Regions from separate parts of the Neisseria dentiae genome, predicted to be linked through region 1. Evidence: predicted binding sites of a transcription regulator. Region 1 holds the regulator's gene; the other holds the start of a gene.

What was found. Region 1 encodes sigma-54, which starts transcription at its own class of promoters, with help from an activator protein. Its sites were predicted from a motif close to CTGGCACGCTTCATGCTT; they were not measured.
Region 2: H3L92_RS09160 (pilin) is a predicted target of sigma-54. The motif match lies at 9,481-9,498, and genes of this name have one in related genera.

The regions. Positions count from the first base shown of each region.
Region 1 is NZ_CP059570.1:1,823,596-1,838,702, reverse strand. Features, by position in the region: gene lptA (lipopolysaccharide transport periplasmic protein LptA) at 1-127, shown strand, start outside; gene lptB (LPS export ABC transporter ATP-binding protein) at 353-1,081, shown strand; gene rpoN (RNA polymerase factor sigma-54) at 1,157-2,506, shown strand; gene hpf (ribosome hibernation-promoting factor, HPF/YfiA family) at 2,685-3,005, shown strand; gene clpA (ATP-dependent Clp protease ATP-binding subunit ClpA) at 3,385-5,664, opposite strand; gene clpS (ATP-dependent Clp protease adapter ClpS) at 5,665-5,979, opposite strand; gene H3L92_RS08670 (cold-shock protein) at 6,221-6,424, shown strand; gene H3L92_RS08665 (DUF1653 domain-containing protein) at 6,511-6,717, shown strand; partial or broken gene H3L92_RS13325 (lipoprotein signal peptidase) at 6,695-6,859, opposite strand; gene smpB (SsrA-binding protein SmpB) at 6,845-7,384, shown strand; gene H3L92_RS08655 (hypothetical protein) at 7,703-8,044, shown strand; gene guaA (glutamine-hydrolyzing GMP synthase) at 8,147-9,712, shown strand; gene uhpT (hexose-6-phosphate:phosphate antiporter UhpT) at 10,087-11,481, opposite strand; gene kdsA (3-deoxy-8-phosphooctulonate synthase) at 11,699-12,541, opposite strand; gene panD (aspartate 1-decarboxylase) at 12,602-12,985, opposite strand; partial or broken gene H3L92_RS13320 (signal peptidase) at 13,065-13,214, opposite strand; gene H3L92_RS08630 (aminotransferase class V-fold PLP-dependent enzyme) at 13,278-14,402, opposite strand; gene H3L92_RS08625 (DciA family protein) at 14,627-15,049, opposite strand; gene H3L92_RS08620 (hypothetical protein) at 15,040-15,107, opposite strand, start outside.
Region 2 is NZ_CP059570.1:1,936,841-1,951,947, reverse strand. Features, by position in the region: gene rpoH (RNA polymerase sigma factor RpoH) at 390-1,250, shown strand; gene H3L92_RS09195 (nucleobase:cation symporter-2 family protein) at 1,813-3,204, opposite strand; gene dapA (4-hydroxy-tetrahydrodipicolinate synthase) at 3,492-4,367, shown strand; gene H3L92_RS09185 (NlpB/DapX family lipoprotein) at 4,385-5,518, shown strand; gene H3L92_RS09180 (alpha/beta hydrolase) at 5,803-6,336, opposite strand; gene H3L92_RS09175 (hypothetical protein) at 6,340-6,996, opposite strand; gene H3L92_RS09170 (exodeoxyribonuclease III) at 7,237-8,049, opposite strand; gene pyrE (orotate phosphoribosyltransferase) at 8,189-8,830, shown strand; gene H3L92_RS09160 (pilin) at 9,686-10,144, shown strand; gene H3L92_RS09155 (pilin) at 10,216-10,683, shown strand; gene H3L92_RS09150 (ABC1 kinase family protein) at 11,193-12,842, opposite strand; gene H3L92_RS09145 (C40 family peptidase) at 13,118-13,681, shown strand; gene H3L92_RS09140 (hypothetical protein) at 13,692-13,910, shown strand; gene H3L92_RS09135 (CidA/LrgA family protein) at 14,375-14,713, shown strand; gene H3L92_RS09130 (LrgB family protein) at 14,710-15,107, shown strand, end outside.

The DNA.
Region 1 (15,107 bases):
TACCTACAACACCCGCACCGAAGTTTATACCGTGCAGGGCAGCAAGGCTTCCGGCGGCAAAAGCGGCAAGCGAGTAACCGTGGTTATCCAGCCTTCCAGCACCCAATCGCAAGGTAAGAAAAAATAACCCACAGGCCGTCTGAAAAACCGGCAATAACGCCGCACCGCTTTTCAGACGGCCTGATACCTTTGCAAAAATGCCGGATGCGGATGCAGTTCAAAGCGCCGCACACATTTGCCACGGTGTGCGCAAACAAGAATCAAGACATACAAATCTTCACAAAGGTTAAAAAAACCTTTCAGACGGCCTAAAAACCGATTACAATAGTAACCATCACCAAAGAGCACGCATATGAGCCAAAGCCGCTTAAACGTACAAAACCTGCAAAAAACCTTCAAAAAGCGCCAAGTGGTGAAAAACTTTTCGCTGGAAATCGAAAGCGGCGAAGTGGTCGGCCTGCTCGGCCCCAACGGCGCCGGCAAAACCACCAGCTTTTATATGATAGTGGGGCTGATTGCCGCCGATGCAGGCAGCGTAGAATTAGACGGCCAAGAAATCCGCCACCTGCCGATACACGAGCGCGCCCGTTTGGGCTTGGGCTACCTGCCGCAGGAAGCGTCGATTTTCCGCAAAATGACGGTGGAGCAGAATATCCGCGCCATTTTGGAAATCCGCCTGAAAAACAAAAGCGAAATCGATGCCGAGCTTGAAAAACTCTTGGCCGATCTGAATATCGAGCGCCTGCGCAACAACCCCGCGCCGTCGCTCTCCGGCGGCGAACGCCGCCGCGTGGAAATCGCCCGCGTGCTGGCCATGCAGCCGCGCTTTATCCTGCTCGACGAACCCTTTGCCGGCGTTGACCCGATTGCCGTTATCGACATTCAGAAAATCATCGGTTTTCTGAAAACCCGCGGCATCGGCGTGCTGATAACCGACCACAACGTGCGCGAAACCCTGCGCATCTGCGACCGCGCCTACATCATCAGCGACGGCACCGTGCTGGCCTCCGGCCACCCCGAAGAGCTGGTTAACAACGAACAGGTGCGCGCGGTGTATTTGGGCGAAAACTTCAACTATTAACAGCCGGCAATTGGGGGTTAATCCGGTCCGGCGCAAACCGCACATTACGCTTTTACTCAAGAAGAAAATAACAACATGAGTCAAAACATAGGATTAAAACTCAGGCAAACCCAACAGCTCAACCAGCGGCTGCAACAGTCGCTGCGCATACTGCAAATGTCGGGGCTGGAACTCGACCGCGAAGTCGACGACTGGCTGCAAGACAACCCGCTTTTGGAGCGCGCCGAATACGACGAAGCGGCAGAAGCCGAATTCGAGCGCATTTCCGCCGCGCAACCCAAAACCAACCAAGTCGGCGGCGACGATGCCGAAGACGTTTGGGCCACCATCGCCGAAGAAGACGACTTCAACGCCTATCTGCACAAACAAGTGTGCGAACACCCCTTAAGCGAAGCCGAAGCCGCGCGGGTGCATATCCTGATTGATTTTCTCGACGAACAAGGCTACTTCACCGACAGCATCACCGATGTGCTCGACCAAACGCCGTTAGAGTGGATGCTGGAAGAAGAAGATATGCAGAACGCGCTCGATCTGCTGCAAACCTTCGACCCCCCGGGCGTGGGTGCCGCCGACCTCACCGAATCGCTGCTGTTGCAACTGATGCGCCTGCCCTCCTCACCCGAGCGCCAGCTTGCCGCCAAAATCGTGCAGCTGCATCTCGACGATTTGAGCCGCAGCCGCCAGCAGAACACCGCCAAATTCCGCAAATATTTTCCCGATGCCGAAGCCGAAACCCTTCAGACGGCCTTAGACCTGATCGCCAAACTCAACCCCTATCCCGCCTACGGTTTCGCTTCCGCCGAACCTACCGCCTATGTACAGCCCGATATTTGGGTGAAAGAAACCAAAAGCGGCTGGTCGGTCAGCAGCAACGAGCGCGTGTGGCCGAAAGTGCAGCTCAACAGCGAATATTGCGAACTGCTCAAACAAGCGGGCGACATCAGCCCCGAATGGAAAGAAAAACTCAGCGAAGCACGCCAGAAAATCGACAGTCTCGAACTGCGCAAAAGCACCGTGATGCGGCTGGCCGAATATATCGTGGAAAAACAGGAAGATTTTTTCGTGTTCGGCGAAATCGGCCTCACCCCCATGCTGGTGAAAGACGCCGCCGCCGCGCTGGGCGTGGCCGAAAGCACCGTGTCGCGCGCCGCCAACCACAAATATTTGGCTTGCCCGCGCGGGGTGTTTGCGTTACGCTATTTCTTCACACAGGCCGTTGCCGCCGAAGACGGCGAAGGCGTGAGCCAGAGCGCGGTGAAAGCCGTTATCGCCCAACTGGTTGAAAGCGAAAACAAACACAAACCTTATTCCGACGATGCGCTAAGCAGGTTGCTGAAACAGCAGGGCATCGACATCGCCCGCCGCACCGTAGCCAAATACCGCGAATCACTGAATATTCCGAACGCACACCAACGCAGGCCGTAACGGCCCGGCCCGAACCAGGCAGGCCGTCTGAAAAATTTAATCTGCATCAGCAAAACCTTTCAGACGGCCTGTTATAGTGAAACCCGAACAGTTTGACTTTTGCGGCAGCCCGAACCGCAGGCAAACCTGTCGATTTCCGCCGTACACCAACGGCACAACCCAACCGAAGGAGTAAGCCATGAATCTGAAAATTACCGGCCTCAATTTCGACGTAACCGAAGCCATCAAAAACCATGTGGCCGCCAAGCTCGAGCGCATCAACCGCCACGCCGCCAACGTGATTTCGGTAGCCATTACCCTCTCGGTGGAAAAGGTCAACAACAAGGCCGAAGCCGATGTGCACTTGGCCGGTAAGGATTTGCACGTAGAAACCGTTGAATCGGATATGTATGCCGCCATCGACGTGCTGATGGACAAACTCGACCGCGCCGTGCTGAAACACAAAGAAAAAAGCAACGACGTGCGCGCCACCCCCAAACCCGCACCGGCCGAAGAATAACCGCTTGCCCGTGCCCCGCAATACCAAACGCCCCGTTTTACGGGGCGTTTTTTATGCGCAACGACGTTCAAATCCGCTTTGGCGAAGCTTTTGCAAAACTCCTTCAGGCCGTCTGAAATGCTTAAATCCCGTCATTCCCGCGTAGGCGGGAATCCAGATGGAAATATTGAAGTATTGATTAAACAAATACTTGGATGCCAAGTGTCTGGATTCCCGCCTACGCGGGAATGACGGAATTCAGGTTTTTTCAGATAGTAATTTGAATTTTGCAAAGGTCTCAACCTTTGCACAAACACTTGACGCCGTCTGAAAAACGGTTATTTTGTTTTCAGACGGCCTTTGCCTCGGGCAACTGCCTTCTGCAATCCGCCGTGCGCGTTCACACCGCCGCATCTGCCGCTTTTTTCGGTGCAGTTTTCTTAAACTTCAACACGGCTTCTTCTTTGGCCGCATCCCAGTCTATGCGCACAAAACCGCCGTCGGCAAGGCGGCCGAACAGCAGCTCGTCGGCCAGCGCCTTGCGGATTTTGTCCTGAATCAGGCGGTTCATCGGGCGGGCACCCATCTGCGGGTCGAAACCTTTTTCAGCCAGATATTTGCGCAGCGCCGGCGTAAACTCGGCCTCCACTTTTTTATCAAGCAGCTGCTGTTCCAGTTGCAGCAGGAATTTATCCACCACTCTGGCAATCACGGCTTCGTTCAACGGCGCAAACGGGATAATGGCATCCAAACGGTTGCGGAATTCCGGCGTAAACAGCTTGTTGATGGCCTGCATTTCGTCGCCGCGCTCACGCTTGCCGGCAAAACCGATGGCAGGCTTGCTCAGGCTTTCGGCACCCGCGTTGGTGGTCATGATGATAACCACATTGCGGAAATCGGCGCTCTTGCCGTTGTTGTCGGTGAGCTTGCCGTGGTCCATCACTTGCAGCAGCACATTGAAAATATCAGGGTGGGCTTTTTCGATTTCGTCGAGCAGCAGCACGCAAAACGGTTGTTTGTTAACCGCTTCGGTCAGCAGCCCGCCCTGCTCGAAGCCCACATAGCCCGGCGGCGCGCCGATCAGGCGCGATACGGCATGGCGTTCCATATATTCCGACATATCGAAGCGTTGCAGCGGCACGCCGAGCGAGAAGGCGAGCTGGCGCGCCACTTCGGTTTTGCCCACGCCGGTGGGGCCGGAAAACAAAAAGCTGCCGATGGGTTTGTCGGGCTGCCCCAAGCCGGAGCGCGCCATTTTCACGGCAGCCACCAAGGCTTCGATGGCGGCATCCTGCCCGAATACCATGTTTTTCAAATCACGGCCCAGATATTGCAGCACTTGTTTGTCGTCGTGCGACACGGTTTTTTCGGGAATGCGCGCCACTTTGGCCACCACCGCTTCGATCTGGGCTTTGCCGATAACCTTTTTCTGCTTGGATTTGGGCAGAATCCGCTGGGCGGCGCCGGCTTCGTCCATCACGTCGATGGCCTTGTCGGGCAGGAAGCGCTCGTTGATGTAGCGGGCGGACAGCTCGGCGGCGGCCTCCAGCGCGCCTGCCGTGTAGCGCACTTGGTGGAAATCTTCAAAGGCGCTTTTCAGGCCTCGCAGAATCTGCACGGTTTCGGCAATACTCGGCTCGACGATGTCGATTTTCTGAAAACGGCGGCTTAAGGCATGGTCTTTATCGAAGATGGTGCGGTATTCGTTGTAGGTGGTGGCGCCGATGCAGCGCAGCTGCCCTTTGGCCAGCGCGGGCTTGAGCAGGTTGGAAGCGTCCATCGTGCCGCCCGACGTGCTGCCCGCGCCGATGATGGTGTGGATTTCGTCCACAAACAGCACGGCATTGGGGATTTTCGCCAGCGCTTTTAAAACGGCTTTGATGCGCGCCTCGAAATCGCCGCGGTATTTGGTGCCGGCCAGTAGTGCGCCCATATCGAGCGAAAACACGGCGGCCCCGCGCAGGGTGTCGGGCACTTCGCCTTTCACAATCAAATGTGCCAAGCCTTCGGCCAGCGCGGTTTTGCCCACGCCAGCTTCGCCCACCAGCAAGGGGTTGTTTTTGCGGCGGCGGCAAAGGGTTTGCACCAAACGCTCCATTTCGTGTTTGCGGCCGATTAGGGGATCGATGCGGCCGGCCAGCACTTCGGCGTTGAGGTTGACGGTGTAGTCGGCCAGCGCATCGCCGCTGCCGGCGGCCCGGTCGCCGTCGTCTTCTTCACGGCTGCTGCCGTTGCTGCCTTCAGGCGTGATGCCGTGGGCGAGGCAGCGCAGCAAATCGTAGCGCGTAACCGATTGCAGTTGCAGGAAATACACCGCATGGCTGTCGGTTTCGCTCATCAGCGCCACCAGCACGTCCACCGGTTTCACTTCTTTTTTGCCGGCCGACTGCGCGTGCACCATCGCCCGCTGCAATACGCGCTGGAAGCCGAGGGTGGGCTGGGTTTCGGTGCTGTCGAACAGGTGCGGCGGCAAGGTCGGGGTGTTGTCGACCATGCTGCTGATCAGCTGTTCGGTGAGCACGCTGCAATCCGCACCGCAACGTGCCAATATGCCGGCTACGTCTTCGCTCTGTTCGATGAGTGCCAAAAGCAAATGCTCCAAGCTGATCAGCTCGTATTTGTGCCTGCGCGCATCGGTGTAGATCTGTTGCAGAATCTGTTCGAGTTCGGCTGAAATCATTTAAACCTCCTCAACAATACATTGCAGCGGGTGGCCTTCCTGCCTTGCGCGCTGCAAAACCTGTTGTTGTTTGGTATCGGCTATATCGCGTGTGTACACGCCGCACAGCCCTTTGCCTTCGTGATGCACCAGAAGCATCACGGCCACCGCCCGCTCTTCGGGCAGCATGAAAATGCCGGTGAGCACTTCCACCACGAAATCCATGGTGGTGTAATCGTCGTTGAGCAGATAAACGCCATACCGTTTGGGCGGAGTGGTTTTGCTGCGGTTCAACAGATCGGTTTCGGCATCGCGGCGGGTTTGGTTTTGACTCATATTAATCTTTAAAATATGGTTTTGGGGCGGTGTTGATGTTGTTTTTTGCTTTATTTTAATAAATTTCGATATTTTTCCCAATCTCCCCTTGACTGGACCATACAACATAGGTAAAAAGCCTTCTTAGCAGAGCTTGGCATCTAAAAAAGCATAATGGTTTGGGAGAAACTCGAAACTTTTGGTTTTTACATGTTGCCTGAATTTTGCTGTTTTTGTTAATTTTTTTAGTATAGGAAGTTCAATGGCAACCGGTATTGTTAAATGGTTTAACGACGCTAAAGGTTTTGGTTTTATCACCCCCGACGAAGGCGGTGAAGATTTGTTCGCTCACTTCTCTGCCATCAATATGGAAGGTTTCAAAACCCTGAAAGAAGGCCAACGTGTTTCTTTCGACGTAACCACCGGCCCCAAAGGCAAACAAGCCGCCAACATTCAGGCTGCTTAATCAAATTGGGCCGGAGTGTTCCGGTTTCAATTCCCAAAGTATGGCGGGTTGCAAAACCTGCCATTTTTGTTTTTTCAGACGGCCTTATGAACACAGTCAAACCCGGCATCTACCGCCACTATAAAGGCAATTTATACGAAGTGCTCGGCACCGCCCGCCACAGCGAAACCGAAGAAACCTTAGTGGTTTACCGCGCCCTCTACGGCGATTACGGCCTGTGGGTGCGCCCCGCCGCCATGTTTGCCGAACGCGTCGGCGGCGTTTTGCGCTTTACCTGCATACGCGAATTTTAAAATGTTGAGACCTTTGCAAAAAAGTCAGATGTGGATGCAGTTCAAGGCGTAGCAGCGCAGCGAGCGCAGACATAACATGGAGTTAGGCAAGCGAGCGAGCAGCGCACAACGCAGAAATGCGCCGCAGATGGCTTTTTTGCAAAGGTCTCACGTTTTCAGACGGCCTTTTGCTACAATAGGCCGTCTGAAAAAAAGCAACCGAACCGAAATATCGAATACCATGAGCATCGCCAACAACCGCAAAGCCTTTCACGACTATTTTATCGAAGACCAAATCGAAGCCGGTTTGGTGCTAGACGGCTGGGAAGTGAAAGCCGTGCGCGCCGGCCGCGTGCAGCTGAAAGAGAGCTATATCCACTGGAAGAAAGACGCGTTTTATCTGGTGGGCTGCCACATCACCGCGCTGCCCACCGCCTCCACCCATGTGAAGCCCGACCCGGTGCGCCAGCGCAAGCTGCTGCTGAAACAGTCGGAAATCAACAAATTAATCGGCAAAACCGAGCGGGCGGGCTACACCATCGTACCGTTAAACCTGCATTACAGCCGCGGCTACATCAAAATGGACATCGGCCTAGCCAAAGGTAAAAAGCAGCACGACAAACGCCAGAGCATGAAAGAAGCCGATTGGAAGCGCGAGAAACAGCGTTTGATGAAAAACGCGGGTTAACGGCCTGAAATTTTTGAAAAAAACCAATTCAACCCTGAAAAGGTTGGTGCCTCGTCATTCCCACGCAGGCGGGAATCCGGCCCCAAAATCATCAAGTATTTTATTTCAATAACTTACGAAAAAACGACTGGATTCCCGCCTGCGCGGGAATGGCGATGGTTGAATATTTCAGACGGCCTAAACGACTTGCAAAGGCCTCGGCCTATATGTTTTTTACAACCGGTTTGCGTAAAAAAGCGCAAGAACCCTTTTCAGACGGCCTGCATAACCCAATAATGCAGGCCGTCTGAACACATTCGCAACCACGGAGTTTGCACCATGCCCCAAGCCTCGCTCGCCCTGCCGCTGTTTCTGATTATCGCCGGCGCCGTGTGGTTTCTCAAAGCCACCGGCATCCTGCCCGCCACCGCCACGCTGATTGCCATCGGCCTGGCCGTTGCCGGTGTGGCCGTGCTGGTGATGGACGGCATCAACAAACAGTCGGTCGTATCCGGCCCGCTCTTGATTTACATCGGCGCGGCGGTTTACCTGAAAAGCCAATACCTGCTGGGCATGTCGCCTTTGGTGGCGCTGGGCATGATGGTGCTGGGCTGTCTGCTGCTGCTTTCGCGCAGCAACATCGTGCCGCACAAACGGGTGAAACTGCCCAACGGCGAATAATCCGCCGCACGCATCAGGCCGTCTGAAAAATGATACAATAGCGCATTTTTCAGACGGCCTTTTTGCCGGCCTGCCGTTTCCCTTTTCCCATCGAAGACCATCATGACCCAAGACAAAATCCTCATCCTCGACTTCGGCTCGCAAGTCACCCAGCTTATCGCCCGCCGCGTGCGCGAAGCCCATGTTTACTGCGAACTGCATTCTTTCGATATGCCTTTGGCCGACATCAAAGCCTTCAACCCCAAAGCGATTATCCTTTCCGGCGGCCCCAACTCGGTTTACAACTCCGATTATCAGGCCGACACCGGCATCTTCGATTTGGGCGTGCCCGTGCTCGGCATCTGCTACGGCATGCAGTTTATGGCACACCATTTGGGCGGCGAAGTGTCGCCGGGCGACCAGCGCGAATTCGGTTATGCGCAAGTGAAAACCATCGATTGCGAATTAACGCGCGGCATTTCAGACGGCCAGGCCAACACGCTCGATGTGTGGATGAGCCACGGCGACAAAGTATCGAAACTGCCCGAAGGCTTCGTGGTGATCGGCGACACGCCGAGCTGCCCGATTGCGATGATGGAACACGCCGAAAAACAATTCTACGGCATCCAGTTCCACCCCGAAGTGACCCACACCAAACAGGGCCGCGCGCTGCTGAACCGCTTCGTGCTGGACATTGCCGGCGCCAAACCGAGCTGGACCATGCCCAACTACATCGATGAAGCCGTCGCCAAAATCCGCGAACAAGTAGGCGGCGACGAAGTGATTTTGGGCCTGTCGGGCGGCGTCGATTCCAGCGTGGCCGCCGCGCTGATCCACCGCGCCATCGGCGACCAACTTACCTGCGTGTTTGTCGATCACGGCCTGCTGCGCCTCAACGAAGGCAAAATGGTGATGGATATGTTTGCACGCAATCTGGGCGTAAACGTGATTCATGTGGACGCTACCGAACAGTTTATGGGCAAACTCGCCGGCGTAACCGACCCCGAGCAAAAGCGCAAAATCATCGGCGGCGAGTTTGTGGAAGTGTTTGATGACGAAGCCAAAAAACGCGTTAACGCCAAATGGCTGGCACAGGGCACGATCTACCCCGACGTTATCGAAAGCGCGGGCGCGAAAACCAAAAAAGCACACGCCATCAAAAGCCACCACAACGTCGGCGGTCTGCCCGAAAACATGAATCTGAAACTGCTCGAGCCTTTGCGCGACCTGTTTAAAGACGAAGTGCGCGAACTGGGCGTGGCGCTCGGCCTGCCGCGCGAAATGGTGTACCGCCACCCCTTCCCCGGCCCGGGCCTGGGCGTGCGCATTTTGGGCGAGGTGAAGAAGAATTATGCCGACCTCTTGCGCCGGGCCGATGATATTTTCATTCAAGAGCTGCGCAACACCTTCGATGAAAACGGCACCTCGTGGTACGACCTCACCAGCCAGGCCTTCGCCGTGTTCCTGCCGGTGAAGTCGGTGGGCGTAATGGGCGACGGCCGCACTTACGAATACGTGGTCGCCCTGCGCGCGGTCATCACCAGCGACTTTATGACCGCCCATTGGGCGGAGCTGCCTTATTCGCTGCTGGGCAAAGTGTCCAACCGCATCATCAACGAAGTGCGCGGCATCAACCGCGTGGTGTATGACGTGAGCGGCAAACCGCCCTCTACGATCGAGTGGGAATAAACCTTTTGGTTTGAAATAAAAAACAGGCCGTCTGAAAAGCTTTCAGACGGCCTGATGCTTTGTAAGTCGCTTCAGCACACTATAGAGAATCCGATTACTTCGGTACAAGGCAGCAAGCCGAAGACAGTACAGATAGTACGGCAAGGTACAGCAACGCCGTAACGGAAATTCAGTGGATTCACTATAAAAGCACCTACGTCATGCTCGGGCTTGCCACGAGCATCTTTTTTGTTTTTCAATAACTTCCAACAAGGCGGGATGCCCGGGTCAGGCCCGAGCATGACGGAGTTGGGTATTTCAAGCTGCCTTAACGACTTGCAAAGACACCGGCTTAAAACAAATTTTGCGATGATTTTCCTGCTTTTGGGCGAATGTTAATGCCCCAACTGCCTGTTCACTTCGCGGATACGTTTTTCTTCGCCATAGGCCACCACCATCAGCAGCACAATGCCGACAAACAAAGCGATATAAAACACAATAAACACGTCAGACCAACCGTGTAACGTGTATCCGAACAGGCTCAAACCGCCGCTTTTCGGATCGGCAATGGCAGCCAGCCCGACCTTCGCTATAGAATCGCCGAATAGATAACCGAAGGTGCCGGTCATGCCGTTGGCTACGCTGATGCCTTTTTTCGGCACAAACCCCACCAAAGAAATACCGATCAGCAGTTGCGGTCCGAAAATCAGTGCGCCAAGCAGAAAAAGAGAAACATTCACCATCATCACGCTGGTGGCGTGCCGATACATCATCACCACGAAAATAATCGCCACCATACAGCCTACCGCCACGGCTGCCCGGCGGCCGTTAAGCAGGTCGGAAATATAACCCCAGCTCATGCTGGCAAGAATCGCGCCCACTTCGAAATAAAAAATCGTGTTGACGGCATCCAGCTTGCCGAAACCCAGCACTTCGGTTACATAAAGCGGCGCCCAGTTGTCTATACCGATGCGAACGATATAAACGAACACATTGGCCACGCACAGCATCCAAATCCAGGGGTTACGCAATACAAACTGCTTGAACGCCTGCCACATGGGCATTTCTTCGGCCTCGGTGTTTTCCGACTCCACCGGCTCGCCGAAAATTTCTTCGCAGCGGTTCCAGCCCAGTTCCTCGGGGTCGTCTTTGCCGACAAAGAAGCTGGCAATGCCGATGGCCAGAGCAATCAGGGCGGGAAAAACAAACATACCGTAAACATTGCCGCCGAAGAACACGTTGGCACCCCACAGCGCCAATATGCCGGCCACCGCACCACCGACATTGTGCGACATATTCCAAAAGCCGAGATAACGCCCGCGTTCCTTACGCGGCGCCCAGCGTGAAATCGTGGAATAGGAAGCCGGCCCGCCTGCGGCCTGAAAAATACCGTTCAAACCCCACAGCACGATAAACAAACCGATTACCGAGCCGTAGGCACTCATCACCAAGCCCATCAACAGCACCGCTATCGACGCGAGAACCAACATCACCGACAAGGATTTTTTGGTGTTTTTATCACTGATGTAATAACCGACGGCGGTTTTGCCCAAACCGTAAGTGATGCTGAAAGCCAAACCGATATAACCGAGCTGTAGCGTGGTCAGCCCGAGTTGCTCTTTCATCATCGGCTGCGCGGCCTTAAAATTATTTCTAATTAAATACATGCACATATAAGTGGTAAACACCACCAAAAAGGCTTTTAAAAACTGCCGCAGCCACATCCTGCGCTGTTCGGCGATGGGAATACCTTTATTCGGTATTTTGTTGATGGCCAAAAATCCGGGCATGGCAACACTCCTTTCACAGAAAAAGTTCGGGCTGATTTAGTGCCGATATTACTCCCGCTTTCAGCCACCCTGCCGCCGGTTGTCTGCGCCAAATCAAACAAACGGCCATTAATTTAGGTAAATTTACCTTTCTCGGCTTTGAAAAATATTCTGTCATATCAAATGCAAAGGCCGTCTGAAAAGTTTTCAGACGGCCTGTTGCCATGCTTTTGACTGTTTAATCAACCACCAGCGCGGGAAACGATTTCACCGTTTCGTCCACCGCTTTCACGCGCAGCAGGAAATCTTCGAGTTTGGCCAGCGGCAACGCGCTGGGGCCGTCGCACTTGGCTTCGTCGGGGTTGGCGTGCGATTCGAGAAACAGGCCGGCCAGGCGGGTGGCCATGCCGGCCAGCGCCAAATCGACCACTTGGCTGCGGCGCCCGCCCGATGTGGCGGCACCGGCTTCGCGCTGTTGCAGCGAGTGGGTAACGTCGAAAATCACCGGCAGGTTGCCGCAGGTTTTTTTCATCACGCCGAAGCCGAGCATATCGACCACCAGATTGTCGTAGCCGAACTGCGCGCCGCGTTCGCACAAAATCACTTGTTCGTTGCCTGCTTCGGCGAATTTTTCAACGATGTTTTTCATTTGCGAAGGGCTTAAAAACTGCGGCTTTTTCACGTTAACCACATTGCCCGTTTTCGCCATCGCCACCACCAAATCGGTTTGGCGCGCGAGAAAGGCGGGCAGTTGGATAACGTCGCACACTTCGGCCACGGGCGCGCATTGGTAAGGCTCGTGCACGTCGGTAATCACGGGCACGCCGAATTCTTTTTTCACGGCGGCGAAGATTTTCAGCCCTTCTTCCAACCCCACGCCGCGAAACGAGCGGATAGACGAGCGGTTGGCCTTGTCGAACGAGGCTTTGAACACATAAGGAATGCCGAGTTTGCCAGTTACTTTCACATAATGTTCGCAGGCTTTGAGGGTGGAATCGAGGTCTTCCAGCACGTTGATGCCGCCGAACAGGGTAAACGGCTGTTCGTTGCCGACCGTGATGTTTTGGATGTTGATGTTCATAATGGCTCTCGCTTTGCAGGGTAAGGCCGTCTGAAAAATGTTTCAGACGGCCTTAAGGGTTTATAAAACGGTGTGCGGCGGTTCGTAGCGGATGATGTCGCGGATTTTGTTACGCTCGTCCACCAGCACCACTTTCGGCTCGTGGGCGGCAATTTCCGGCTCGGAGAGCATCACATAAGACATGATAATCACGATGTCGCCTTTCTGCACCAGCCGCGCGGCGGCGCCGTTGAGGCACACCACGCCGCTGCCGCGTTCGCCGGGAATGGTGTAGGTTTCAAAACGCTCGCCGTTGTTGTTGTTGACGATTTGCACTTTTTCGTTAACACAGATACCCGCCGCGTCGAGCAGGTCTTGGTCGATGGTGATGCTGCCAACGTAGTTCAAATCGGCTTCGGTAACGGTGGCACGGTGGATTTTGCCGCCGAGCATAGTGCGGAACATTAAGGTCTCCATTTCCGGTTAAGCGTTTTTTCAGACGGCCTGCCGCAGCAGGCGCAAACGGCAGGCCGAAACCTTTGCCCCCCAGATGTGGATGCAGTTCAAGGCGTAGCAGCGCAGCGAGTGCAGACATATCAAACAGATAGGCAAGCGAGCAAGCAGCGCACAACGCAGAAATGCACCGCAGATGGGGGTTTTGCAAAGGTCTCAAACCGTCTGAAAAAGGCGCTATTGTACACCTTTTGCCGCGTTGCCAAGCGTTATCCGCCGGTTTTTGCCGAACCTTACCTGCCGGCTACACCCTGCCCAACACCCGGGCAAACGTTTCTACCGTGCGGTCGATATTTTGCAGCTTGTCCAAACCGAACAGGCCGAGGCGGAAGGTTTGGAAATCGCTGCGCTCGCCGCATTGCAGCGGCACGCCGGCAGCAATCTGCATTCCTTGTGCGACAAAGGCTTTGCCGTTTTGGATATCGGGGTTAGCCGTATAGGAAACCACCACTCCGGGGGCTTCGAAACCTGCCGCAGCCACGCTGGGATAGCCCGCACCGGCCAGCAGCGCGCGTATTTTCGCGCCCAACTCGGTTTGCGCCGCCTGCAAACGCCCGAAACCGATGGCTTCGGCCTCTTTCATCACATCGTGCAGCTTCATCAGCGCATCGGTGGGCGGCGTGGCGTGATAGGCATGGCCGCCGTTTTCAAAGGCTTCCATAATTTGCAGCCATTTTTTCAAATCGAGCGCGAAGCTGTCGGATTCGGTTTGCTGCACTTTTTGGTAAGCCGCGTCGTTCAGCATCACCAAACCGCAGCAGGGCGAGCCGCTCCAGCCTTTTTGCGGGGCGGAAACCAACACGTCGATGCCGAGCTTTTCCATATCCAACCAAATGCAGCCCGAAGCGATGCTGTCGATGACCAGCAGGCCGCCGACGGCGTGCACGGCTTCGGCCAGTTGTCGGATATAGCCGTCGGGCAGCATGATGCCCGATGCGGTTTCCACGTGCGGCGCAAACACCACGGCGGGGCGGTAGGCGGCGATTTCGGCGCACACTTCTTCAATCGGCGCAGGCGCAAACGGGGCTTGCGCTTCGTCGGCCTGGCGGGCGGTGAACACTTTGCTGTCGGCGGCGATGGCGCCTTTTTCAAGAATCTGCGTCCAGCGGTAGCTGAAAAAACCGTTGCGTACAATCAGGCATTTCCCGCCCCGCGCAAGCTGGCGCGCCACGGCTTCCATGCCCGACGTGCCGCTGCCGGGAATCACGGCGGCGTGTTGTGCGCCGTAAACTTTTTTCAACGTGGCCGAAATATAGCGCAAGGCCGTCTGGAATTTTTGCGACATATGGTTCAGCGCGCGGTCGGTGTAAACCACCGAATATTCCAGCAGGCCGTCTGAATCGATTTCGGGGCGGGGCAAAGTGCTCATTATGTTTTTCTCCTTTGAATTAAAGCCTTGCAAAGGGCTTGAAAGCGGTTTTTGATGTTAGCATTATCAGCGACGGGTGTAAAAGGTTAGAGGCCGTCTGAAAATGTTTTCAGACGGCCTCTGTAATCAAACCACTTAACTTAGCAGCCATTCTGCCGCACTCTGGCCAAACCCGGGTATCTTGCGTTCCAACAACATAAAACACTCGGATCAAGCCCGAATATTCAGCCTTTCCCGTGCTTTTCCGCCAACCTTTGCAGCGCTTGCGCCAGCTCGGGATGGTGCTGCAACCGCCCGGCGGTGTGCCTGAAGCCCTCCAGCGCGGCATCACTCATTTTCAGGCTGTTAACGCGGGGCGTTTGCGGCGGCTTGGGCAAAACCTTCACGCGCACGCCGGCGATGTCGGGGTGCAGCGCCTGCAAACGCGGCAGCAGGCCCGGGGCAATCATGCGCAGGCGCGAAGAAACCATATTGTTGTCGGCCAGCAAAACCAATACGCCGTTTTCCACACAGGCCGTCTGAAAATGCGCGCACAGGTTGGCGGGCATCATCTGCTTGACTTGGGCATCCAGCCTGCGCCATTGCTGCGAACGCTGCAACAGGGCCAGCAAGTGCCCGTCGCGCCCGCCCAACCGGTTCAAATCCATGATAACCACCTTGAGTGTTGTTTTGGTAAAAGCTGCCGAACATATTCCGCCGCTTTCA
Region 2 (15,107 bases), 110 kb from region 1:
AGCGGTTTTTTGAGGGAAAATTCGCAGATGCAAGGCAAAAAGCGCAGCAAGATTGGACATCTTGCGAGCATTTTAGCTTCGCAAGTCCGCTATGCTACCTAACGCCGCAGATGCGGATTTTAGCCAAAAATACCGCCGCAACGCTTTCTGACTACACTCCCTAATAAAGCCTTAAGAATAAAACCACACAATAAACCGAAACTGTGTTTTAATAGGGAACTATTCCCGATAAAAACACTCAAATATTTTAAATCAATCGAAAACTTAAAAATACAAAAGTTTACCTATTGAGTATTGAAACCATACAGAGAAACGAGTTTAATAAGCAAGGCCGGTGCAGCAAACCCGAAACCGGCTCCGCACAATATAAGGAAAGCCAATCAATGACCATGAATAACGCCTTTGCATTACCCGTACCCAGCGGTCACGGCAGCTTGGAGCAGTACATTCATACCGTAAACAACATTCCCATGCTTTCTGCCGAAGAAGAAACCCGGCTGGCAGAACGCCAACAGAAAGGCGACCTCGAGGCCGCCAAGCAACTGATTCTTTCGCACCTGCGCGTTGTCGTATCGATTGCGCGCGGCTACGACGGCTACGGCCTCAACCAAGCCGACCTGATTCAAGAAGGCAATATCGGCCTGATGAAGGCGGTGAAACGTTTCGAGCCTACCCGCGGCGCGCGCCTGTTTTCGTTTGCCGTGCATTGGATTAAGGCCGAAATCCACGAATTCATCCTGCGCAACTGGCGCCTGGTGCGCGTGGCCACCACCAAACCGCAGCGCAAACTGTTTTTCAACCTGCGCAGCATGCGTAAAAACCTCAACGCCTTAAGCCCCAAAGAAGCACAGGAAATCGCCGACGATTTGGGCGTGAAACTTTCAGAAGTGCTCGAGATGGAACAGCGCATGACCGGCCGCGACATCGGCATTATGGCCGACAACAGCGACGATGAAGACAGCTTCGCCCCCATCGACTGGCTGGCCGACAACGATACCGAGCCGACCCGCCAAATCGCCCAAAAAGCCCACTACGCCCTGCAAACCGAAGGCTTGCAAAACGCGTTGGCGCAATTGGACGACCGCAGCCGCCGCATCGTCGAAAGCCGCTGGCTGCAAGACGACGGCGGGCTGACCCTGCACGACTTGGCCGCAGAATACGGCGTATCCGCCGAGCGCATCCGCCAAATCGAAGCCAAAGCCATGCAGAAACTGCGCGGTTTCCTTGCCGAAGAGGCCGAAGCCGTTTAACGCTTGAGGTTTTCTTAACGGCAAATGCCCAAACGATTTCAGGCCGTCTGAATGTTTCAGACGGCCTGAAGTTTTTTATAGTGGATTAAAATAAGAATGCCGAAGTAGGGTAAAACGATTCTTTAGCATATCGCCCAATTGCAAGTTTGAATGCAGTTATTTCATTTCGGAGTTTTTATTTGAATTCACTATATCACGGTTTAAACCCAAACCGCGATCAAACGCCAACGTTATGCCGGGGTTTGACCCGGGCATCTTTTTTTTCAACCGATTCCAACACCTGAGACTTTTGCAAAATCCAAATTATAGTGGATTAAAATAAGAATGCCGAAGTAGGGTAAAACGATTCTTTAGCATATAGCCCAATTGCAAGTTTGAATGCAGTTATTTCATTTCGGAGTTTTATTTGAATTCACTATACCACCTAATAAAAAAACCTGAATTCCGTCATTCCCGCCTGCGCGGGAATGACGGAATTTAAGCATTTCAGACGGTCTTAGAGTATTTTTGCAAAGGTTTCGGCCTAAACACTTGCAAAGGCATCAGCCTGCCGAATCCCCAATCAGATATCCAACTCGTCGCTCAAATAAACCTTTTCGCCTTCGTCGCGCGGCATAATCAGGTTCATCAGCAGCGCCGCCGTGCCGCCCATGCAGATGGGGTTTTGGAACAGCTCTTTCACGGGCAGAAGGGCGAACACTTCAGGTTTGAAGCTCACGCCCAAACCCAAGCCGATAGAAGTGGCGGCAATCACGGCTTCGCGGCGGTTGATGCCGTTGGTCATGATGATGCGTACGCCGGCAATGGCGATCAGGCCGAACATCAGCACCATCGCACCGCCGATAACCGGGCTGGGAATGGTGGTAAACGCGCGGCCCACCACGGGAAACAGCCCCAGCAGCACCAAAATGACGGCGATATACTTGCCGACATGGCGCGAGGCCACGCCGGTCATCTGAATCACACCGTTGTTTTGCGCAAACGTGGTCAAAGGCAGCGACCCCAGCGCGGTGGCAATCACCGACACCAAGCCGTCGGCAAACACGCCGCCGCGCAGGCGTTTTTGAAATTCTTCGCCCTCGTAATCTTCGCCGGACACCATCGCCGTGGCGGTTAAGTCGCCAACCGCTTCAAAAATGCTCAGCAGATATACCAAGCCGGCCACCAGAAACGGAACGAATTGGAAATCGAAACCGTATTTGAACGGCACGGGCACGGTAACCGGCGGCAGGTTGTCCAACACCGAAAAATCCACCATGCCCAGAAACAGCGCCACCACATAGCCCGCAATCATGCCCACGGCAATGCCGCTCATGCGCAAGAGCGGGTTTTTCAGGCTGTTGAAAAACAGCACCACTGCCAACACAAAAGCCGCCAGCGCGATGTTTTGCCAGGCGCCGAACGTGCCGTTGCCCATGGCCGCATAGCCGCCGCCGAATTCGGTAATTGCCACGCTGATCAGGCTCAGGCCGATCATCATCACCACCACGCCGCTCACGGTGGGGGTGATCACTTTTTTCAGATAGGGCAGCAGCCATGCCGAGCCGGCCACCAGAAACGCGCCCACAAACGCCACGCCGAGCAGGGCGGAGAGCATGGCGTGTTCGTCCAACCCCTGTTCTTTCATGCCCAAGCCCAGCGAAATCATCACGCCCACAAACGAAAAGTTAACCGACTGAATCGACAACATGCCCGAACCCACCGGCCCGAAACGGTTAACCTGCAAATAAGTGCCGATGCCCGAAGCCACCATCGCCATCGACACCAGATAGGCCGTCATTTCCGGCGGCAGTTTCAGCGCACCGCCCACAATCAGCGCGGGGGTAATCATCGGCACGAAAATCGCCAAAAGGTGGGTGATTGCGCTCAAAAGCGCGTTGGGGAAAGGCGGTTTGTCTTCGAGGCGGTAAACCAAATCGGGCGTATCGCCCTTGCGGGATAGAGGGGCTGCCATCGTAAATTCCTTATATGTAACCGAACGATAAAATTTGTAAGCGCGGATTGTAAGCAATTCGAGCGTTAACTTCAATTTCAAAGCGGCAGGTTCGGTTTGGAAAACCGCGCCTTTCAGCATAACCGCATAAAAACAGGCCGTCTGAAAAGCCGCTGAAACGCTTTCAGACGGCCTCAAAAACCTTTGCAAACCTTTGCAGGGCGCGTGTAATCAGCATTTCCCATCTATTTCAAAGTAGGCTACAATCGGCCTACTTTACCGAACGTTCGAGAAATAAAGGTTTTACCATGTTAAAAGGCAGTTTGGTTGCCCTGATCACCCCCATGAATGCAGACGGCAGCGTTAATTACGGCGAACTTCGCACCTTGATCGACTGGCATATCGAAAACGGCACCGACGGCATCGTGGCCGTAGGCACCACCGGCGAGAGCGCCACCCTGCCGGCAGAGGAGCATCTGGCCGTGGTGGAAGCCACCGTCAAACATGTTAACAAGCGCGTGCCCGTGATTGCCGGCACCGGCGCCAACAGCACCGCAGAAGCCATCGAGCTTTCCAAAGCCGCCGAGCGTTTGGGCGCCGACTACACCCTGTCGGTGGTTCCCTACTACAACAAACCCTCGCAGGAAGGCATTTACCGCCATTTCAAAGCCATCGCCGAGGCCACCGCCATCCCCATGATTATCTACAACGTGCCCGGCCGCACCGTGGTGGACATGAACAACGAAACCATTCTGCGCCTGGCCGAAATCCCCAATATCGTCGGCGTAAAAGAAGCCAGCGGCGACATCGCCCGCGAAACCGACCTGATCAACCGCGCCCCCGAAGGCTTCGCCGTTTATTCGGGCGACGACCCCACCGGCATGGCGTTTATGCTCTGCGGCGGCGACGGCGTGATTTCGGTGGCCGCCAACGTTGCCCCCAAACTGTTTGCCGATATGTGCCGCGAAGCCATCGCCGGCAATATTCCCGCAGCACGCGAGCTGAACAAAAAGCTCATTCCCGTGTATGACGTGATGTTTTGCGAACCCAGCCCCGCCGCCCCCAAATGGGCGCTTTCCCAACTGGGTCTGTGCCAACCCCATGTGCGCCTGCCGATTATTGAACTTTCTTCAGACGGCCAAGACAAAGTACGCAGCGCGCTGAAAAGCGCCCAACTGATTTAACCGGAGGAATCCCGCTAATGAACCGCATCAAAACGGCAGTATCCCTTATCGCCCTTGCCGGCCTTGCCGCCTGCTCGGGCAGCAAAGAACAGCCCAAGCTCGACTACCAAACCCAAAACCGCAAAGTGGTGAACCTTGAAGTTCCGCCCGATTTGACCAATCCCGACCAAGGCAATATGTATCAGATTCCCGCCGGCTCGGGCGCGGTTCGCGCCAGCGATATGGCACGCCGCAACGGCGCACAGCAGCCTGCCAACCAAGCCGTGCTGCAAGGCGTGAAAGGCGTGCGCCTCGAGCGCGACGGCAGCCAGCGCTGGCTGGTGGTGGAGGGCAAACAGCCCGCCGAAATCTGGCCGCTGCTGAAAGTGTTCTGGCAGGAAAACGGTTTTGAAATCAAATCGGAAGAGCCTGCCATCGGCCAAATGGAAACCGAATGGGCAGAAAACCGCGCCAAAATCGCCGGCGACGGCCTGCGCCGCCTGTTTGAAAAAGTGGGCCTGGGCGGCATTTATTCCACCAGCGAGCGCGATAAATTCATTATCCGCGTAGAGCGCGGCCGCAACGGCACCACCGACGTTTTCTTCGCCCACAAAGGTATGCAGGAAGTGTATGGCGATAAAAACAAAGACACCACCATGTGGCAGCCCCGCCCCAACGACCCCAACCTTGAAGCCGCGTTCCTCGCCCGCTTTATGCAATATTTGGGCGTAGATGCCCAACAGGCCGAAAACGCCTTGGGCAACAGCGTTGCCCCCGCAGCGCGCAGCGGCGGCGATTTGGCCTCTATCAGCGGCAATGCCATTCTGGTGAGCGGCGATTACAACCGCAACTGGCGCCGCACCGCGCTGGCGCTCGACCGCATCGGCCTGACCGTGCTCGGCCAAAATGCCGAACGCCACGCTTTCTTGGTGCAACCCGCCCCGCAGGAAGGCGCGGCCGTTTCCACTAAAAAGCCCGGTTTCTTCAAACGCCTGTTCGGCAAAGGCAAAACCGACACTACCGCTACGGCCGCAGCCCGCCCCGAGCTGATTGTGTATGTGGAGCCGGTAAACAACGGCGCACGCATCCGCCTGCTTAACCGCGACGGCAGCGCCTATCAGGGCAGCGACGCTTCGGCATGGTTGAGCCGCCTGCATACCGAATTGCGCTGATAACCGCGCCTTCCGCCTAAATAGCGAACGGCAAATAATCAGGCCGTCTGAAAAAATATTTTCAGACGTCCTGAAACTTTTGCAAAATTCTTTTAGGCACCTTAAAACACTTGAGTCATACCCGGGCTTGACCAGAGTATCTCCAGGCTTGACCAGAGTATCTCCATTTCTGTTTAGACAAAAAGATACCCGGGTCAAGCCCGGGTATGACGACGGTTGGGTATTTCAGACGGCCTCGATGAGCTTCGAAAAGCCCCGACCTGCCGTTTATGCCAAACACCCTTTTACTTCAGCAACATTTCCTGCAACAGCTTCATCCCCCATTGCCAGCCGTGCAGATGGCCGTTCAGACGGCCTGTTTGCGGGGCGGTCAGCAGGCGTGCGCCCCAAAGCTGCGCCTGCCGTTGCGCCCATTCCTGCGGGCATTCGGGATCGCCGGTGCCGATAACCAGCGCGCCCGGGCAATGGCAGCGCACCCGTTGCAGGGTGTGCACCGCATCATCGGGCAGCGCATCTTGGCGGGGCGACACCAATATCATGTTCCGCACCCGTTTCTGCATATTCACATCGGCCAGATAAAGCCATGCCAGCCAGCCCGAAACGCCTGCGCCGTGGGCGACGGCGGCGATGTTGCGGCTGTGGATGCCGGCCACCGCCGCGCCGACAATCCGCTGCCATTCGGTGATAGGTTGGCCACGCGAAACCGCCGCCGTGCGCACGGTGGGGTAGCTCACCGCCCAGCGGTCTATCCACATTTCGGCCTCGTCGGCATCGCGTATCAGCAGCAGGGTTAAGTCTTCGAGTTCTTGGCTTTGCATGGCTTACCCGCCGCAGGCTTTCAGGTTGAAGCGGGCATGTTGCAGCTCGCGTTCGTAGCTTTCACGATAGACAGGCGGCGCGGTGAAACCGCCGGCCATATGTTCGGCCAAAGGTTGCAGCGTGCGGCGGCAGGCCTCAGGGTTGCCGGCGTTTTTGTGGCTCACGGCCAAATCGTTGCGCGCGCGCATCTGCTCGGTGATGTGCAGGAAGCTGTCGCAGCGGTTCAGATATTGCTGTTTGATTTTAACGGCATCGCCGTATCGTTTGCCGCGGTAGGCCGTCTGAAAGCGGCGCTCGGTTTGTGCGGCGGCCTGTTCGGTGCAGGCGGTGGGGAGTTTGCGGTAGGTTCGCTCGAAAGAGGCGTTGTGGCCGCAATAGGCGGAGCAGGCTTCGCGGGCGTGGTCGGGAACGCTCAAGGTGATGCTGTTTTTGGCCGTTTTGAAATGCACTTCGCAGCCGTTGCCGTCGCGCCAGATATGTTGGCGGACGCGGCCCGAAATCTGGCAGAGGTTGCCGCTCGCGCCCACGGCAGAGGCTTCGAAGCGGGAGCGGTTAAGGGTTAGCTCACCCGAAGTATAAGGATTTTGGCTGCGGTAGGTTTGCGCGCAAACGGGCAGGGCGGCGGCAACGAGCAGCAGGGCGGCAAAAGGTTTGTTCATGGCTTGCTCCTTTGTTTTAACGGGCTTTCAGACGGCCTGAGACCTTTGCAAAAAAGTCGTTTTAGTCCTGAATTTATTTATATTTCGTCATACTCGGGCTTGACCCGAGTATCTCCTTTTCTTCTAAAACAAAAAGATGCCCGGGTCAAGCCCGAGCATGACGAAAGTGTTTTAAGGTATCGAAAAGAATTTTGCAAAGGTCTCGGCCTCTTAATCTTGCGAATCGGGCGGGTTCGGGCTTTAAGCCAAACCCGCGCCAACAGCATTGTTTTCATACAAGGGCGTGTAGTCATATTCCACCACCAACGGCGCGTGGTCGGAAAATTTTTCATCTTTATAAACATGGGCGCGAACGGCTTTGGCGGCCAGACCGGGCGTAACCATATGGTAGTCGATGCGCCACCCCACGTTGTTGGCATAGGCTTGGCCGCGGTTGCTCCACCAAGTGTAGCCCGGCTCTTCGGGGTAGAGCGTGCGCCACATATCCGTCCAGCCCAAATCATTGATAACCTTGCCTATCCATGCCCGCTCTTCGGGCAGAAAGCCCGAATTTTTCTGGTTGCCTTTCCAGTTTTTCAGGTCGATGTTTTGGTGGGCGATGTTCCAGTCGCCGCACACCACAATATCGCGCCCCGCCGCTTTCATCTCCGCCAGCATGGGGTAGAAAGCATCGAGAAAGCGGTATTTCAGCTCCTGCCGCTCCGGCGCGCTGGTGCCCGAAGGCAGATAGAGCGAAATCACGCTCAGGTTGCCAAAATCGGCGCGCACGAAACGGCCTTCGCGGTCGAATTCCTCGATGCCCATACCGATCTGAACATTGTCGGGGCGCTGCCTGCTATATACCGCCACGCCGCTGTAACCGCGCTTTTCGGCGCAATGCCACACGCCGTACATACCGTGCGGGTTTTTCATATCTTCCGACAAATCAGGCTCTTGCGCTTTCAATTCCTGCACGCACACAATATCCGCGCCCGATGCGGCGATATATTCGTAAAAACCCTTTTTATAAGCAGAGCGGATGCCGTTTACATTGGCGGAAATAATTTTCAGCATAAAAATGTGTGATCAAGTGAGAATAACAGAAGCGCGCATTTTACCCGAAATACCGTTATTCCGCAGAAAGCCCGTTTGCCGCCGCCGCAGGTTTGCTATAATCGGCGCAATTTCCAACCCGATTCAAGAAAGCCTTTAAATGTCTGATTTCCGCCAAGATTTCTTAAAATTCGCGCTCGAGCAAAACGTATTGAAGTTCGGCGAATTCACCACCAAAGCCGGCCGCCAATCGCCTTATTTTTTCAACGCCGGGCTGTTTAACGACGGCGCCTCCACCCTTGCGCTGGCGCGTTTCTACGCCCAAGCCATTATCGAAAGCAAAATCCAGTTCGATATGCTGTTCGGCCCCGCTTATAAAGGCATCATTCTCGCCGCCGCCACAGCCATGATGCTGGCCGAAAAAGGCATCAACGTGCCGTTTGCCTACAACCGCAAAGAAGCCAAAGACCACGGCGAAGGCGGCGTGCTGGTGGGCGCACCGCTCAAAGGCCGCGTGCTGATTATCGACGACGTGATTTCCGCCGGCACCTCCGTGCGCGAATCGGTGAAACTGATCGAAGCCGAAGGCGCCGCCCCCGCCGCCGTTGCCATCGCACTCGACCGCATGGAAAAAGGCACGGGCGAAAAATCAGCCGTGCAGGAAGTGGAACAACAATACGGCCTGCCCGTGGTGGCCATCGCCAACCTGCGCGACCTGCTTTCGCTGCTCGAAAACCACGCCGAATTCGGCCGTTATCTCGAACCCGTGCGCGCCTACCGCGAACGCTACGGCGTGGCATGATTGGATTGTTTTCCGATAAAAAGGCCGAGACCTTTGCAAAAATACCTTAAGGCCGTCTGAAATGCTTAGATTCCGTCATTCCCGCGTAGGCGGGAATCCAGATGGAAATATTGAAGCATTGATTAAACAAATACTTAGATGCCAAGCGTCTGGATTCCCGCCTACGCGGGAATGACGGAGTTCAGATTTTTTAGATAGCAATTTGAATTTTGCAAAGGTCTCAGGCCGTCTGAATATTCAGACGGCCTAAATAAATTCAGCAAGCCTCGCGGCTTGCCGCCCTCTCCCTAACCCTCCCCCGCAGGGGGAGGGGACTGCATAGTAGTGGTAGGTTGGGTTGAAAACCCAACATAACCCGTTTTATTGCTTTAAGGTGTTGGGTTTGGCAACCCAACCTACCGCCTTCAGGCCGTCTGAAATATTTCAGACGGCCTTTTCCTTTTTATGCCGGCCAACTGACAAAAAACGGTGCATGACAAAAAAATAACCCTCATGTTCGCAAATACGGCACCCTGCTGCCGAAAATCGTCATGTTAAGTTAAGTTAACAATTTGTTGGAATAATTGCTTTAGCATTAACAAAACAAAGTCATAAAATTAAAATATCATAAAATCAATAAAATATAAAAAATCGAACCGAAATTTTTCATGGTGGCACGGCCTTTGCTTGATACCTTGCAACCGCAGCAGGCCAAGCCGAAGCCCAGGCAGAAAGCAAAACCCAAGCGGCAAGCTGTAAATTCCTTCTTCTTTTGGTTGTAGTAACAAGCAGTACAAAACGTGCCAAGCACATTACGGTTTTTATAACTATTAAATAACTTTATTCACTTTTAAATTTTTAACTGGAGTTTTAAACATGAAAGCTATTCAAAAAGGTTTTACCCTGATCGAGTTGATGATCGTTGTGGCGATTATCGGTATTCTGGCTGCGATTGCGTTGCCGATGTATGGTGATTACACCGCCCGCGCACAAGCCACCGAAGGTTATGATTTGATTGGCGGCATGAAAACACCGCTGATTGAAGCAGTTGCTTCAAGCAGCTTGACTAATGCTTGTAATTCATCCGCAACTCCTAAACCTGCATGGTATGAGGGTGCTGTTAAACAGGGTAAGTATGTAAGTGGTATTACGGCCACTACAAAAGATAGCACTTGTGAAGTGGTTGCCACATTCAAGGCAGCTACAGAAGGTGTTAATGATAAGGTTGCAGGTAAAACTATTACCATGACTTTCACGCCCGCAACCGGCGCATGGGATTGCAATACCAACTTGGATAAAAACGTAGCTCCGGCCGCTTGCCAACCGAAAAGCTAATAATCCTTAAATCCAAACATAATCATGCTGAAGCCCGCGTAAGCGGGCTTTTTCTTAAAAACGGGGGGCAAATGAATTACTATAAAAAAACGGCACAAAGCGGGTTTACGCTTATTGAATTGATGACGGTTGTGGCCATTGTCGGTATTTTGGCTGCTCTGGCTTTACCCATGTACACCAACTATACGGGTAAAGCGCAAGTGGCCGAGGGAATGTCGTTGCTCAAGGGCTTGAAAACCCCTTTGGTGGAATCGGTATCTACCGGCAGCATTGAGCAATGCGTTAATACGGCCGCATGGTTTACGGGTGAGGTTACCGAAGGGAAATATGTGGAAGGTATCGGGGTTTCCTCGGATACTACCAATAAACGCTGCCTGCTTACGGCAACGTTTAAATCTGCGGGTGTGAACGACAATATACAAAATAAAAAAATTACCGTGCGCTATTCTATGAACACGGGCATATGGGAATGCGGAACCGACTTGCATGCAGATTTGGTGCCTGCCGTATGTAATAATCCGCTCTTAACGTTAGAGTAGCCGTAGGTCGGGCATTTATGCCCGACTTTTACTTGGGCGCGGATTGTGTCGGGCATAAATGTCCGACCTACCAAAAGCTTGAGACCTTTGCAAAATTCTTTGAGGCCGTCTGAAACATCCAGTTATCGTCATTCCCGCGTAGGCGGGAATCCAGATGGAAGTATTGAATTATTGATTAAACAAATACTTGAATGTCAAGCGTCTGGATTCCCGCCTACGCGGGAATGACGGAAATCAGGTTTTTCAGGTGGTGTTGAATTTTGCAAAGGTCTCAGCTTGTTTTGAGAGTAGCCGTAGGTCGGGCATTTATGCCCGACTTTTGTTTGGGCGCGGATTGTGTCGGGCATAAATGCCCGACCTACCAAAAGCTTGTTTTGAGAGCCGTAGATTGGGTTGAAAACCCAACATAAACCCGTTTTATTATTGCAAGGTGTCGGGTTTGGTAACCCAAACCACCTTTCCGAAAATATTTTCAGACAGCCAAAGCGGTGCATACAAGCCGCTTTTTATCAATGTTTTCCCGAGCGCCAAATCGACCAGATAATCCACACGCTGTTGGCAAAGGCGAGCAGGTAGCCGAGAAAGCCGATGAATTTGGGGCCGGTTTCTATGCTCATCACGATCGACGAGCCGATGATGAGGGCGGCGGTTACGATGCCCATGGTGAGGCGGTTGGTGGCGCGGTCGAGTTGGTGGCTGAAGTGGTCGAAGTGTTTGAAGTCGATGTTGAGGCCGACTTGGCCTTTTTGCAGGCGGCGGCTTAAGCGGAAGAGGTTTTGCGGCAATTCGTCGAGCGCCTGCACGATGGTTTGGGCGTGCATTTTGCTTTTGCGCAAAATGTGTTCGGGCGATGCGCGTTCGGCATACACTTCGGCCACGATGGGTTTGGCCTGCTCTAAAAGTTCGGTGCTGCCGTCGAGCCGTTTCACCACGCCTTCGAGGGTAATCAGGGTTTTGAACAGCATCACGAGGTCGCCCGGCAGGGTGAGGCCGTGGCGGCGCATGATTTGGGTGATGTCGTTAATCACTTGGCTGATGCGCAGGTCGCGTATGGGGGTGTGTTCGTAGTTGAGCAGCATTTCGAGCACGTCGGCGCCGAGCAGGTTTTCGTCGGGCAATTCGCCCTGCGCCCAGTTAATCAGCACATATTGCATGCTGAATTGGTCGTGGCGGCCAAGGGCGGTAATCAGTTCGATGATTTCGCGGCGGCGGGTGTTGCTGAGGTGGCCGACAAGGCCGAAATCGATCAAGGTGATGCGGCCTTCGCTGTTGAGGAAGATGTTGCCGGGGTGGGGGTCGGCGTGGAAAAAGCCCTGTTTCAGAATCATGGTGAACAGGGTGTCGGTGATGCGGCCGGCCAGAGTGCGGCGGGTGGCGGCGTCGAGGCTTTCAGACGGCATGTCTTTGAGCAGGGTGTCGCTGATGTATTCCTGCACAAGGATGTGGCGGTTGGAATATTCTTGGTAAACTTTGGGGATATGGATAAAGCCGTGTCCGGCAAAGGTGGTTTCAAACCGCTGCATATAGCGCAGCTCCACCGATAAATCGGTTTCTTTGGCAAGGCTTCTGGCGAAATACTGCACCATCTGCACGGGTTGGTAGCGGCGGGTTTCGGGGATTTCTGATTCGATCAGGTTGGCCAGATGGGTTAGAATGCGCAGGTCGGCCTGTATGGTCGGCTCGATGTCGGGGCGTTTGATTTTCACCGCCACGGTTTGGCCGCCGGCAAGCTCGGCGCGGTGCACTTGCGCAATCGAGGCGCTGCCTATGGGCTTGGGGTCGATGTGTTTGAACACGTTTTCCACCGGCTGCCCGAGGTGGGAGGCGATTAAGGCGCGGATGTCGGCGCTGGGTATCGGCGCCACGTTGCTTTGCAGCCGCTCGAATTCTTCTATCCACTCGGCGCTGAAAATATCAACGCGGGTGGAAAGCACTTGGCCGAGCTTCACGAATGTGGGGCCTAACTCTTCAAACGCCATGCGGAAGCGGCGCGGCGTGCTCATATAGCGGCTTTCGGGCGCGGGTTCGGCATCGGTGCTGTGCTGGTATGACAGCTTGATGCGCTGCACAAATTCGCCCAGGCCGTATTTGGTTAAAATGGCGATAATCTCGCGCATACGCGCAAAGTCGCGCATGGCCAGTAGCGTTGGAATCATCATGGTTTTTGCAGTATTTTTCAGGGTTCATGCCTTGCACGAACGGGTTTTTACTGTGAAAATCGGGTCTTGCCGCCTGCGGGCGGCAAAAAACACGCAGCAAACGGCGCATATTCCGCCATGTTTCGATCTGTTTTTCGACAGCATGGCGGCCTTATTATTGGCTGCAAATCTGCGGCGTGGCACACAGAATAACATAATCAGGGCGGCATAGGCCGTCTGAAAACCGATTGCACTCCGGCCGCCTGCGGGCGGGACGGCAAACAACGGAATCACCTATGGCAAATTTCAAACGATTTTTTTCGGCGGCGCTGGCCGCTTTCTGCCTGATGTTGTCGGGCGCGGCGCAGGCCGATGATTTGGAAAACCTTATCCGTTTGCAGGCTCCGCAATATGAGCCTGCGGGCGGTTCGGGCGGCAGCAGGCCCATAAGCCGCAGTGATGCCGACGATTTGATAGGCAGCGCGATGGGGCTGCTCGGCGTGGCTTACCGCTACGGCGGTTCGTCGGCGCGCACGGGTTTCGATTGCAGCGGCTTTATGCAGCATATTTTCAGCCGCAGTATGCAGATCAGCCTGCCGCGCACATCGGCCGAACAGGCCAGAATGGGCGAATATGTGAGCCGAAGCAACCTCCAGCCGGGCGACATGGTGTTTTTCCGCACGATGGGCGGCGGCCGCATTTCGCACGTGGGGCTGTATATCGGCAACGACCGCTTTATCCACGCCCCGAGGGCGGGCAAACGCATCGAAATCACCAGCCTGAACAACAAATATTGGAAAGCCAAATACGCCACTGCCCGCCGCGTGAAGAAAAACGACCCTTCGCGCTTTTTGAATTAAGGCTGTTATGATGAGTATGCCCGAAATGCCGAAATGGTATAGCGACAACGGCGAAATCGTTTCCTGCACCGAAAAAATCAAGGTGATGACGGAAAACATGACCGAGCTTTACCAAGCCGCCCAAGATGCTTTTGAAGACGCGCTGCTGATGGGCTGCGGCGAAGCACAGCTACGCGAATACCTGCACCGCTTGATAGACGGCGTGGAAAACCCTTACCGCAAAAGCTGAAGGCGGCGCAGAATAAAAAACGGAATCCGAAAGGGTTCCGTTTTTTTATTTGCGGAAGGAAAGGTTTCAGGCCTGAACCTTTGCAAAATTCGTTTAGGCCGTTTGGAACATCCGATTATCGTCATTCCCGCGTAGGCGGGAATCCAGCCTTAAAACCATCAAGTATTTTATTTCAATAACTTATGAAAAACGACTGGATTCCCGCCTACGCGGGAATGACGGGATTTAAGCATTTCAGACGGCCTTAAGGTATTTTTGCAAAGGTCTCGAACCGCTAAATCTGAAAACCGCCGCCTGTCTTTTCAGACGGCCTGTGCGGGGGTATGATTCCGATTAATTAATAATTTAAAGAAATACGCTTCGAAGCCTGCCTTATGGTGGCGGCGGCGGTTTCGGCAAGTGCTTCAGGCCGTCTGAAAACCACCGGCGCAATAATAAATAAAACAAAAAGGAGAAACCGAACCATGATTAGAGCGTTGAGCATTATTTTCGGCTTTTTGGCCGTGGGAGAGGCGGCGGTGCATTTCACCGGCATCAAGCTGCCCGGCAGCATTATCGGTATGGGTTTTTTGTTTGCCGCGCTGCATACGGGCTGGGTGAAAACCGCTTGGTTGCAGCAGATGGTGGATGTTTTGATGGGCAACCTGTCGCTGTTTCTGGTGCCGCCGTGCGTGGCGGTGATGAGCTATCTCGACGTGGTGGGGCGTGATTTGCTTTCCATCGCCACCGCCACGCTGGTGAGCACGTTTCTGGTGATGTTCGTTACCGGCAAGGTGCACGAGCTGATGCGGAGGTTTTGGTGATGGAAATGCTCGCGCATCCGGCTTTATTGCTGTTTATCACGGTAACCGTGTATTGGGTGGCCAATGTGCTGCGCGCCCGCACGGGCAGTTTTCTGTGCAACCCCGTGGTGTTGAGTTCGGCCACGGTGATTGTTTATCTGAAAACCGTCGGCATCGACTATGAAACCTATCACGAAGCGGCCGCGTTTATCGATTTCTGGCTGAAACCGGCGGTGGTGTCGCTGGCGGTGCCGCTTTATCTCAACTGGAAAAAAATCAGCAGCCAGTGGCTGCCGATTATTGTGTCGCAGGCGGCGGGCAGCGTAACCGGCATCGTTACCGGCGTGTATATCGCCAAGTGGATGGGCGCGGGGCGCGAAGTGGTGTTGTCGCTGGCGGCCAAATCGGTTACCAA